Regions from separate parts of the Halomonas sp. Mc5H-6 genome, predicted to be linked through region 2. Evidence: predicted binding sites of a transcription regulator. Region 2 holds the regulator's gene; each other region holds the start of a gene.
What was found. Region 2 encodes sigma-54, which starts transcription at its own class of promoters, with help from an activator protein. Its sites were predicted from a motif close to TGGCACNNNNNTTGCTNT; they were not measured.

Region 1 (4,178 bases), on a different contig from region 2:
GGTCAGGCACTCCGAGTGGACACGTCCCAACACCGGTTCATCGCCGGTCACATCACCCAGCGTCAAGGCGATGTGATCCTTGCCGGTGGCTTCGTCTTCGAAACCATGCATAGTGAAGGTGGCCCAGGGCGTGGGCAGGCGTGAAGCGGCGATGAAGCGAATGGTCACAGGTTACCTCGCTGATTAACCAAACCAGTTAACCACACCAGTGTTGGCAAAATGGTCGTGTAGTTTAGCAGGAAGCGGCGGCAGGCTCACGATTAGCGTGACGGAAAAACGTCGAGAAAAATCGGCGTGGTGCGACAATTTTTGCCATGGGTCGCGCCGCCTTGCGGTCTATCTTCCAGTACAATAGCTCCTCTACAATGCGGGCAAACTTCTCAAGAGCAAGTGTCTATGAACCCCACACCTTTGCAAAACGATCGTTTTCTTCGCGCGCTGGCGCGCAAGCCCGTTGACCGCACGCCGGTGTGGATGATGCGCCAGGCAGGCCGCTACCTTCCGGAATATCGCGCTAAACGCGCCGATGCGGGTAGTTTCATGGACCTGTGCCAGAACCATGACCTGGCCTGCGAGGTGACGCTGCAGCCGCTTGAGCGTTACCCGCTGGATGCCGCCATCCTGTTTTCGGATATCCTGACGATCCCCGACGCCATGGGTCTGGGCCTGTATTTCGAAACCGGTGAAGGCCCCAAATTCAAAAAGACCGTGCGTACCGCTGAGGAGGTCGCCGCGCTCCGCGTTCCCGATGCCGAGCGCGACCTGGATTACGTGATGCGTGCGGTGTCCACGATTCGCCGTGAGCTGAACGGCCGCATGCCGTTGATCGGCTTCTCCGGCAGCCCCTGGACGCTGGCCACCTACATGGTCGAGGGCAGTTCGAGCAAGGATTTCCGCCATCTGAAAACCATGCTCTACGATACGCCGGATACCATGCACCAGCTGCTGGACACCCTGGCCCATGCGGTGACCGACTACCTCAACGCGCAAATCCGTGCGGGCGCCCAGGCGGTTCAGATCTTCGATACCTGGGGCGGCGCGCTGACCACCCCGGCGTACCTCGAGTTTTCGCTGCGCTATATGGAGCAGATTGTCGCCGGATTGATTCGCGAGCACGACGGGCGCCGGGTGCCAGTGATTCTGTTTACCAAGAATGGCGGCCAGTGGCTGGAACACATCGCTTGTGCCGGGTCCGATGCCGTGGGCATCGACTGGTCTACCGAGCTTTCCGATGCCCGCGCCCGGGTCGGCCACAAGGTCGCACTGCAGGGTAACCTGGACCCCAACGTGCTGTTTGCGCGGCCTTCCGCGATCCGTGCCGAAGTCGCCCGCGTGCTGGAAAGCTACGGTCATGGCCCCGGCCATATCTTTAACCTGGGCCACGGCATCAGCCAGTTCACCAACCCCGACCATGTCACCGCTTTCATGGAAGCGCTGCACGACCTTAGCCCGCAATATCATCAGAGCATCGCGACGCAAGCGGACGATGCGCACCCGGGAGCCCCAAAATGAGCGAATTACGAGACGGCCAGTGGTTTACCGAAGTCTTTGATAGCCACGGCAGTGCTTTCTCGCTGAAAGTCACCGACAAACTGCTGGATGTGCAAAGCCCCTATCAGCATCTTGAAGTCTACGCGACCGAGACCTACGGCAACCTGCTGGTGCTGGACGGCTGCGTGATGCTCACCGACCGCGATAACTTCCTTTATCACGAGATGATTGCCCATCCGGCCTTGTTCACCCATCAGGATCCCAAGCGGGTGGTGATCATTGGGGGCGGCGACTGCGGTACGCTCAAGGAAGTATTGCGCCACCCTGGGGTCGAGCACGTCACCCAGATCGATATCGACGAAGAAGTCACCAAAGCCTCCGAGCGCTTTTTTCCAACGCTGGTGGAATCGAATGACGACCCCCGCGCCGAGCTGCTGTTTGCCGATGGGGTCAAGTGGGTGGATGATACCCCCGACGCGAGCATCGATGTGCTGATCATCGACTCGACTGACCCGGTGGGGCCTGCCGAAGGCCTGTTTAAAACCGATTTTTTGAAGCGCTGTCACCGTATCCTGAAAAATGGCGGCGTCATGGTGCAGCAGAGCGAATCACCGCTTTACCATAGCGGCACCATCATCCGTGAATTGCGCAACGACATGCGGGAAGCGGGGTTCGACAGCGTCGCCACGCTACCCTTCCCGCAGCCGGTGTATCCGTCCGGCTGGTGGAGCGTGACGCTGGCGGGCAAAAACGTCGACGTCAACGCCTTTCGCGAGCAGGCAGTTGCCAACCACGACCTGCCGCTCGAGTACTATACGCTGGAAGCCCATCGTGGCGCGCTGGCGTTACCGCCATTTATGCGCAGGGCCTTCGACGCCGAATAATACCGCCGAGATCACTTTGCATCACTGCCCATCCCTCGTCGCTCCATAAAGGTGCACGGAGGGTGGGCATTTTTATTTTTTTGCACCTAGACGTTCGTATCAAACGTTCGATTTAGCGTTGAAAAGCGCTGAATCAACGGCTGTACCCCTTTTGGCATCTTCCTTGCTAGGTTAAGTGACATGCTACGGCATGCATAAAGATTTCAAACAATTCGAGGGAACCTACATGTTGAAGAAAAAACACTTGGCGCTGCTGGTATCTGCTGGTTCGATTACCCTTGCGGGAATGACCACCGCTCAGGCTGACACGCTGGAAGATACCCGGGATAACGGCGCCGTTCGTTGTGGCGTGAGTGACGGCCTACCCGGCTTTTCTGCTCCTGACGATGATGGCAACTGGCAAGGCCTTGACGTCGATGTCTGTCGTGCCGTCGCCGCCGCCGTACTCGGTGATGCCGACGCGGTTGACTACATTTCCCTCAATGCCGTAGAGCGCTTCACGGCGCTGCAGTCTGGCGAAGTGGATGTACTGTCACGCAACACCACATGGACTACGACTCGCGACACCACGTTGGGTCTCAATTTCACCGGCGTGACATTCTATGACGGCCAAGGCTTCATGGTCTCACGGGACCTGGGGATTACGGGCGCAGATGAATTAAACGGTGCGTCCATCTGCATTCAGTCAGGTACCACCACCGAGCTAAACCTCGCCGATTACTTCCGTGCTAACGACATGGAATTCAACCCCATCGTATTTGATACCTCCGAGCAAACCGTAGGCGGCTATCAGGCAGGACGCTGTGACGTACTGACATCCGACACTTCTCAGCTAGCCGCCCTGCGTATTCAGTTAGATAACCCTGAAAGCTCAATGATTCTTTCGGACGTGATCTCCAAAGAACCGCTGGGCCCCGTGGTACGCCAGGGCGATGATACCTGGTTCAACATCGTGAAATGGTCGCTGTTCGCCATGATCAACGCTGAAGAATACGGTGTTACCAGCGAAAATGTCGACGAGATGACATCGTCTGAAGACCCCAATGTTGCTCGACTGCTCGGCCAGGATGGCAACTACGGCGAAGGCATGGGACTGGAGGCTGACTGGGCCTACAACATCATCAGCCAAGTGGGTAACTACGCTGAAAGCTTCGACCGCAACGTGGGCATGGGCTCACCGCTTGAAATTGAGCGCGGTGTCAACGCCCTGTGGACTGACGGTGGCTTCCAGTACGCTCCCCCGATTCGCTAAGCGTCTCGCTTGACCCCTGGCCCGCCATTCCCTGTTGCCAGGGTATAGGCGGGCCATCTGATTGACTTTCCGTATCGCGGAGACGCCACCCATGTCTGTACGACCCAATGCTCGCCCCGTCGGCCAAAAGCCGCCGTTCTGGCGAGACCGCGCAAAGCGCGCACTTATTTTCCAAATCCTCTTAGTCACCGCTGTGGTGGCTTTTCTTATCTATATTATCGGCAACACCCAAGCCAACCTTGAGGCTCGAGGCATCACCACTGGCTTTGGTTTTTTAAGCAACACCGCCGGCTTCGGTATTGGCCAGACCTTGATCGAGTACTCCTCTCAAAGTAGCTACGGCCGTACTTTCATCATAGGTTTGCTCAACACACTGCTGGTCGGTGGGTTGGGGGTACTGGCGGCCTCGATTATTGGTTTTATAGTGGGCATCGCCCGATTATCGCCCAACTGGCTAATCGCTCGACTCGCCAACGCCTACATCGAAACCTTTCGTAACATCCCGCTGTTACTGCAGATTTTCTTCTGGTACTTCGCGGTACTGCGAGCTC
Region 2 (4,178 bases):
GACGAAGTGGAAATCCAGCGTAACGAAGAAGGCGAGCTCTCCCGGGCCACAGCGCTGGGCGAACGAGCGTATTTGCGGCGCCAGCCCGAGGACCAGGATGGCCCGATGGAAGGCTGGGGTCGGCGGGTGATCTACCATGTCGCCGAGCGCCGGGTCGAGTTGATTGATCGGGCGGAAATCATCCAGCAAGGCGACCGCTTCACCGGGGGACGCCTGGAATATTTCATCGACCAAGAGGTCGTCAAGGCGCGTTCCGATGTCGACAATCAAGAGTCGCAGCGCATTCGCATGACGCTGCAACCCGAAGGTTAAGGAGAGCCAGATGGCCGTTGCCGACAACAGCGCAACACGAACGCTATACGCCCGTCATTTGGCAAAAAGCTACAAACGCCGGCGCGTGGTGAAAGACATCAACCTGGATATCTCACAGGGCAGCATCGTCGGCCTGCTCGGCCCCAATGGCGCTGGCAAGACCACGTCATTCTACATGATTGTCGGCCTGGTCAAGGCAGATGCGGGCAGCGTTGGTATTGATCAACTCGACCTTTCCCGAGCGCCCATGCACGAGCGCGCCAAGGCAGGCATTGGCTATTTGCCCCAGGAGGCGTCGATCTTCCGCAAGCTTTCCGTCGCCGACAACATCATGGCCATTTTGCAAACCCGAAACGACCTGGACCGCGCCGGACGCGAAGCGCGCCTGGAAACACTCCTGGAAGAGTTTCATATCACCCATATCCGCGACAATATGGGCATGAGCCTTTCCGGGGGCGAACGGCGCCGCGTCGAGATCGCAAGGTCCCTCGCCACCGAACCTGCGTTCATTCTGCTGGATGAACCTTTCGCGGGTGTAGACCCCATCTCCGTAGGCGACATCAAGTCGATCATCCGCGCCTTGAAGGACCGTGGCATTGGCGTCTTGATTACCGACCACAATGTGCGCGAAACACTGGATATCTGCGACGTGGCCTACATCGTCGGCGACGGGCATATCATCGCCAGCGGTTCCCCGGACGCTATTCTTGACAACCAGGAGGTACGTGACGTTTACCTAGGTGCTGATTTTCGTCTCTAAAGCCCTTAATGGCATATTTATTGCCAATGGCATACTTATTGCACTTGCACCCGATCACAACTCGCACTAGGGTGGATGCTTTCCGATAAACGAGTGGTTCTCAGATGGTCATGAAAGCTTCTCTTCAACTGCGGATCGGCACCCAGCTCACCATGACACCTCAGCTGCAGCAGGCGATTGCCCTGCTACAGCTATCAACGCTCGATTTACGCCAGGAAATTCAGCAAGCGCTCGATGCCAACCCCATGCTCGAGCAGGAAGACGAGTTCAGCGAAAGCGAACAAGCCGCCAGCGAGCCGGAAGAAGGCGAGTGGGCAGATAGCATTCCCAAGGAGCTGTCCGTCGACAGCGACTGGTCAGATACCTATCAGGATTCGGCTGGCAGCGGCAGCACAAGCAGCGACGGGCCTGACTTCGAGCGCCAGGCAGCCGGGCAAAGCCTTCATGGTCACCTCCTCTGGCAACTCGCCATGACCGATTTGAGCCAACGCGAACAGTTAGTGGCCGAGAGCCTGATTGATGCGCTGGATGCTAACGGCTATCTCACCCAACCCCTTAACGACATCCGCGAAGGACTGCGAGATCAGGGCGTGGAAGGCCTCAGCCAGCGCGAGGTCGAAACCATTCTGCTGCGACTGCAACAGTTCGAGCCCACCGGCATCTTCGCCCGCGATCTTCGCGAATGCCTGATGCTTCAGCTCGCCGCCCTGCCCGACGACACCCCGCTGCTGATGCCTGCCCGGCGGCTGGTCCGCCAGTTCCTGGAAGCCCTGGGCAAGAACGATCAGCGTCTCCTCAAGCGGCGACTCGGTCTGGACGACGCGCAACTCGATGACGTCATCCAACTGATCAGAAGCCTGGACCCGCGCCCCGGCAGCGTTTACAGCGCCACTGACGATAGCTACGTGATTCCCGACCTGGTGGTTCACCACGATAACGAAGGCTGGCACCTCGAACTCAACCCCGAGGCCTTGCCCAAACTCAGGATCCAACCCGATTACGCCAGCCTGATCAAGCGCGCCGACAAAAGCCAGGATAACCAATTTCTCAAGGACCACTTGCAGGAAGCCCGCTGGCTGATCAAAAGCCTCTCCAGCCGCAACGACACCCTGCTACGCGTTGGGCGGGAAATCATTACCCGCCAGATCGGCTTTCTCGAACACGGCGAAGAAGCCATGAAGCCGCTTATCCTGGCCGATATTGCCGATGCGGTGGAGATGCACGAATCGACCATCTCTCGTGTCACCACCCAGAAGTTCATCCATACACCGCGGGGCATTTTCGAGCTTAAATACTTCTTTTCCAGCCAGATCAGTAGCCAGGACGGCGACAGCCACTCCAGTACGGCCATTCGTGCGCGCCTCAAAAAACTGATCCAGGAAGAACCCCCCGGCAAACCCTTGTCGGATAGCCGTCTGGTCACCCTGCTGGAGGAAGCCGGCATCCACGTGGCCCGACGCACGGTCGCCAAATATCGCGAAGGCATGGGGATCCCGTCTTCAAGCGAACGACGCCGTTTGCGGTAGAAAAACGGAAACTCACTACAAGGGCTTTGCTTAACGCCAAAAAGGGTTACAATCGAAGAACAGTCCGACGGATAAGGAGTACGTCAATGCAAGTCAATATCACCGGTCATCATGTAGAACTGACTGACGCCTTGCGTGACTATGTCAACGAAAAGTTGGAACGCGTTGAGCGCCATTACGACAACATCACCACCGTACAGGTAACGCTCTCGGTCGAAAAAGAGCGTCAACAGGCCGCCTGTACGCTGCACGCTGCAGGCGCTGACTTGCATGCCGAGGCCCTCGATAATGACATGTACGCCGCCATCGACGCCCTGGCGGACAAGATCGATCGACAACTCGTTAAGCATAAGGAAAAAGCACAAGCCCGCGCCCAGGGCGCAGGTGTGCGTTAATTCAATGACGTTGGCCACAATCCTCCCCCCGGAACGCGTTCTCTACGATGTGCCCGGGGGCAGCAAAAAACGGGTGCTGGAATTTTTCAGCACCTTTATCGCACAAAACATTCCCAGCCTCGACAGCCAGGAAGTGTTCAGCCGTCTGATCGGCCGTGAACGCCTCGGCAGTACGGGGATTGGTAACGGCGTGGCGATTCCCCATGCGCGAAGTCCGCATTGTGATTCGCCCATCGCCGGCTTTCTCAAACTCAATGAAGCGGTCGACTTCGACGCCATTGACGGCGACCCGGTTGACCTGGTGTTTGTTCTGCTCGTGCCTGAAGAAGCCGACGATACGCACCTGGCACTGCTGGGCCAAGTTGCCTCCATCATGAATGATGCCGACACGCGCCAGCAGCTACGCAAGTCGGGTAGTCAGCGTGAATTGCTGGACCTCATCTCCGCCAAGATACGCGAACAGGCTGCCAGCCTTTAAAAAGGCGAGGCGCTTATGGACCGTCCTAATCCCGGGTCGCTTGTCCAAGTCGCTTGACCGCAAGCAAGAGAGCCTTCATGCAACTCGTCATTATTAGTGGCCGATCAGGGTCAGGCAAATCGATAGCCTTGCAGGCGCTGGAAGATCTGGGTTATTACGCTATTGATAACCTGCCCGCCATGCTGCTGGATTCACTGGTTGAGGAGTTGCGCGATCAGGGCGGTCGCACCCACCTGGCCGTCAGTATTGACGCACGCAACCTGCCAGGCGCACTTGCCAAGCTTCCCGAACTGCTCAAAGAGCTTCGGCAGCGGACCATCAAGTGTCAGATCGTGTATCTCACCACCGACGCACGCATTTTGCTGGAACGCTATTCAGCCACTCGCAGACGGCACCCGTTAACCCGCAACAGCAGCCTCACGCTAGAAGAAGCCATCGACAAAGAAGAGCAAACGCTGCACGAGATTCGCGATCTGGCCGATTTGACCATCGACACGACCCGGCTTTCGGTGCATGACCTTCGTCGCCGCATCACTGATCAGGTCGCCCATCAGCGGCGCGACCAGCTAACGCTGACTTTCGAGTCCTTCGGCTATAAGCGCGGCGTTCCGCTGGATGCGGATATTGTCTTTGATGTCCGCTGCCTGCCCAACCCCTACTGGGATCCGGCGTTACGGGGCTCCACTGGCCGCGACGCTGATATCATT
Region 3 (4,178 bases), on a different contig from region 2:
GCCTGACCCGCCCTCGTGGCTAAAAGTGGTAGTTGATCAGCGCACCGCCCATTACTTGGGTCTTGTCACCCCGGTCATCCACGATCGGGCTGTCAGCGGCGTCGCCTGTCAATCGGGTAACACCGACTAGCCCCGTTACCGACCAGTCACGGGTCAGGTAATAGCTCAGGCGGCTGTTCAGTCCATAACGGAAATAGCCATCGTTCGGACGGTAGACGGCAAATCCTGAACGCGCGCTTTCTGCAGGCGAAATACCGAACATATCGCGAGTCCAGTCATCGCTTGAGTAGGTCAACTCAGGACCAATCGAAAACGCCATCTGCTCCGACAACATGGTACGCCAGTTGGCTTTCAGGTCTGCTTCATAACCGTCTACATCGCCGCCTAAAGGGGCTTTAGTAGCGGCTTCCAGCCCCCAAGGGCCGTTTGAATAGCGGGCACGCACGCCCGCCGCTGCACCATCGTCTACCTCGTCCAGGCCGCTTAGCTCGCCATCGTTATCACGGCCCGGCAAGTAAGTGATAAACGGTGACACCTTCCAGTTGCCCTGGCGAAGCAAGTTCCAGCCGATACCATCACGCACGCTGGCGTAAAAGGTATCGCCATACGTAATACTGGCACTTGGCCAGCCACGCGTTTCATTTTCATCGCTGCCCAGATATTCAGGCACGCTGAATACGCCGGCGCCAACGCTGCCTTCCCACTGCGCCAGCGCGTTACCCGATGCCATCAGCAACAACGTGGACAGCGCGCAATATGGCATAGCCGATAGTCTTGATCTCATGGTTAAAACCCACTGTTGTCATGAAGGTTTGGAAGCAATGCCCTAACCAACCACAGGCCGTCTTCCTTGACGTAAGCAATCAACGACAAAGTCGCAGCTGGCATGGCCAACTGCGCTGGAATCGACGCTTAATAGGACGCAGGAACTGCGTCGTAACATACATTTATGAATGTAAGCTAGCACTCGCCTTCAGCTCCGTCAATTCTCCTTCTCGTACCGAGTCAACGCTATCCCAGGGGCAATCAACGCCAGAACGGCCAAACGCCCTTTTTGCAACAATATTGTGCATAGCTCATGGCGCCGCCTCCTAACGGTGCAGCCTTTATCAAACAGCCCTGCGACGATTGATTCTCACCACACCACTGGCAAATATACGATTTGACGCCAAAAAAAATAAATCAATGAAATAAATCGATTTTATAAATCCCCAAGCCCTCCAATGAACAAGTTGGCATGCCAAATGCAGTGTCCTGTCGGCGAGCTGAGCGCCTGCAATTTCCAGATCATATCGAAGCGCTAACACAATGCATTGATGCTAAAGGCAGACGCAAAGGACTGACACAAAGAACTAACACAAAGAACTAACACAAAGGACTAACGAAAACGCAAAGGACTGGCACTGGACATTCAGGCGCGACGTTAATTAACCGAAAATGACACAGGAAAACCTATTCATGTCATATCTAATGCCCAGTGAGTTTGTTACCAAGCTGGTAGACCAGGGTGAAGCGAAAGTCTATATGGGCACCCGGGATACGCTTATTCGCGCCTTCATGGCGGGGGCCACCCTGGCGTTGGCGGTTATTTTCGCCATCACTATCGCCACTCAGACCGGCAACTTCCTGATCGGCGCACTGCTGTTCCCCGTGGGCTTTGTCATGCTTTACCTGATGGGTTATGACCTGCTCACCGGGGTGTTCATGCTGGTGCCGATCGCCTGGCTCGATAAGCGCCCCGGCGTCACCCTGCCGCGCATGCTGAAATGCTGGGGGCTGGTAGGGCTCGGCAACCTTGGGGGTGCCCTGTTCATCGCCACCTTCGGCTATCTGAACTTCTCCATGGGCGGCACCGAGGAAATCAACGCCGTCGGCCAGACCATGATGTCTGTCGGTGAAAGTCGAACCGTGGGTTATCAGGATGCCGGGCTGGCCGGTTGGATTGTGCTCTTCCTCAGGGGCATGTTCTGCAACTGGATGGTGTCCATGGGGGTCGTGGGTGCCGCTATCTCGACAACGGTATCCGGCAAGATCATGGCCATGTGGATGCCGATCATTGTGTTTTTCTATCTTGGCTTCGAGCATTCCGTGGTCAACATGTTCCTGTTCCCGATCGGCCTGATGATGGGCGCTGAATTTACGCTGTATCAGTACATCATGTGGAATGAAATCCCCACGGTATTGGGCAACCTGGTCGGTGGCCTGACACTGGTTGGCCTTGTGCTGTACACCACCCATGTCCGCACCCAGCCCAAGAAAAATTTATCTTGATCTAGGTCCATTTACCGAAAGCCGCTAACAACAACGCCGCTAACAACAACAGGGCGTCACGCGCCCTCCATCGCACAGGAGAAATCTCGTGGATAAACTTGAAATGCGCCACACCCTGCTTGCCGCCAAAGCGCGCAAGAAAATGAGCTGGGACGATATTGCCAGCGCCGTCGGAATGTCGCCGGTATGGGTAGCATCGGCCTGCTACGGCATGAACAGCGCCAGCCCCGATATCGCCCAAAAGATCTGCAAGACGCTGGATGTCGAGAGCGATGTCGCCGATGCCCTGGTGACATTCCCGACCAAGGTGTGGGATGAAGCCATCCCCCAGGACCCCTTCATTTATCGCCTCTATGAAGTCGTCGGCGTATATGGTGAGACGCTCAAGGATGTGGTGCAGGAGCAGTTTGGCGACGGCATCATGAGCGCTATCGATTTCACCATGGATGTCGATAAGGTCGAAGACCCCAAAGGCGACCGGGTGCTGCTTACCCTGAACGGCAAGTTCTTGCCCTACAAGTCTTGGTAATGCTTAACCCTGATAGGCCTCAAGCGTGGCAACGCTGCGCTCAACGCCACTGCGATAGCTCGCTCCAAAGAGCAGCAAATGATTGAGCAGCGGGTAGAGTTGAAATAAGGCTTCACGCCTCGGCCAATCGGCCGGGGCGTCGCCGTTCCAGTAGGCCTCGAAAAAGCGTTCATCCAGCGAGCCAAAGAGCGTCAACATGGCAATATCGACTTCCGGGTAGTGACGATATATCGCTGGGTCGATAATCGCAGGGCCACGCGGCGTGAACATCACATTGCCCGACCACAGATCGCCATGCACCAGGCTCGCGGGCATGTCGGGCAGCCAGCTTTCCAACTCATGCGCCTGGCGGGCGATGCGCTCATAAAGCTTTTTATCGAGCAAACCGCGCTGATAGCAGGCATCGCCGAGAGGCAATAGCCGTCGCTCGCGCTGAAAAACACGCCCATCGTCCAACGGCGCATTGGGCTGAGGCGTACTGCCACAGGCGTTATCCCAGTGCCAGCCATGTTGCTGACCGACGCTTGCGTGAAGCTCTTTGAGGCCTTCACCCAGCCTCGCATTATCGCGTCGACCCGAGGCTTCAAGCCTCTCCATTACCAGCCAGCTTTCGGAAAGGCCCAGCACCTGGGGGACAATCAGTATGGAACATGCGCCCTTTAACGCCCGTAATGCCTCGGCTTCGCCGCGCAGCCGCTGCGCGTCGTCATGCTTGACGACGACACGACCCTGTTCGGTATCAAGCTGATAGACGGCCGCAATATCGCCACCGCCAAGCGGCGTTAATGCGCCCTTGGGTGTAAGGTCGAGGGTTTCCAGTAACGCGTCTAGGGCTGAGTCCATTGCATGCTCCTTTGCGCTGAATGTCAGTCTATTATGACGGCCAACTGGCGGGGACGTCGACTCACCCCAGCCGCTGATGAATGAGCTTTTCCAGCTCAAGCTGGTCATCGTGGAACCGACGAATACCCTCCGCCAGCTTGTCGTTGGCCATGGCATCCTGATTGTGGCCCCAGCGGAAATCGGCTTCATTGAGGGCGGGCAATGGCTGACCGTTGCCCGCAGGCGCAGCAATCTGAGGCGTCACCTCCCCCTCTGTGGAAGCCAGCTCTTCAAGCAGCGCCGGGGAAATGGTCAACCTTGGGCACCCCGCCAACGCCAGCACCTGGCCGGTGGTGCGGAAACTGGCGCCCATCACGACGGTGTCGTAGCCGCCCTGGTTGGCCCGTTCACAAACCCCGCGCACAAACGCGACGCCCGGGTCGTTTTCCGGCGTGTAGTCGTTGCCGGTGGCATTCTTGTACCAATCGGTCACACGGCCCACAAACGGCGAGACAAGAAACACGCCCGCATCAAAACAGGACTGCGCCTGGGCGTC

Region 1: the regulator sigma-54 is predicted to act here: its motif matches at 2,528-2,545, upstream of NH395_RS07135 (amino acid ABC transporter substrate-binding protein).
Region 3: the regulator sigma-54 is predicted to act here: its motif matches at 1,234-1,251, upstream of NH395_RS08475 (formate/nitrite transporter family protein).

The regions. Positions count from the first base shown of each region.
Region 1 is NZ_JAMXSI010000003.1:303,131-307,308, reverse strand. It holds gene ribA (GTP cyclohydrolase II) at 1-168, opposite strand, end outside; gene hemE (uroporphyrinogen decarboxylase) at 397-1,512, shown strand; gene speE (polyamine aminopropyltransferase) at 1,509-2,375, shown strand; gene NH395_RS07135 (amino acid ABC transporter substrate-binding protein) at 2,602-3,627, shown strand; gene NH395_RS07130 (amino acid ABC transporter permease) at 3,719-4,178, shown strand, end outside.
Region 2 is NZ_JAMXSI010000001.1:197,515-201,692, reverse strand. It holds gene lptA (lipopolysaccharide transport periplasmic protein LptA) at 1-312, shown strand, start outside; gene lptB (LPS export ABC transporter ATP-binding protein) at 323-1,072, shown strand; gene NH395_RS00895 (RNA polymerase factor sigma-54) at 1,177-2,598, shown strand; gene raiA (ribosome-associated translation inhibitor RaiA) at 2,685-2,993, shown strand; gene NH395_RS00885 (PTS sugar transporter subunit IIA) at 2,998-3,471, shown strand; gene rapZ (RNase adapter RapZ) at 3,549-4,178, shown strand, end outside.
Region 3 is NZ_JAMXSI010000004.1:223,041-227,218, forward strand. It holds gene NH395_RS08465 (alpha/beta hydrolase) at 1-23, shown strand, start outside; gene NH395_RS08470 (MipA/OmpV family protein) at 20-763, opposite strand; gene NH395_RS08475 (formate/nitrite transporter family protein) at 1,459-2,271, shown strand; gene cynS (cyanase) at 2,360-2,800, shown strand; gene NH395_RS08485 (fructosamine kinase family protein) at 2,804-3,643, opposite strand; gene tal (transaldolase) at 3,705-4,178, opposite strand, start outside.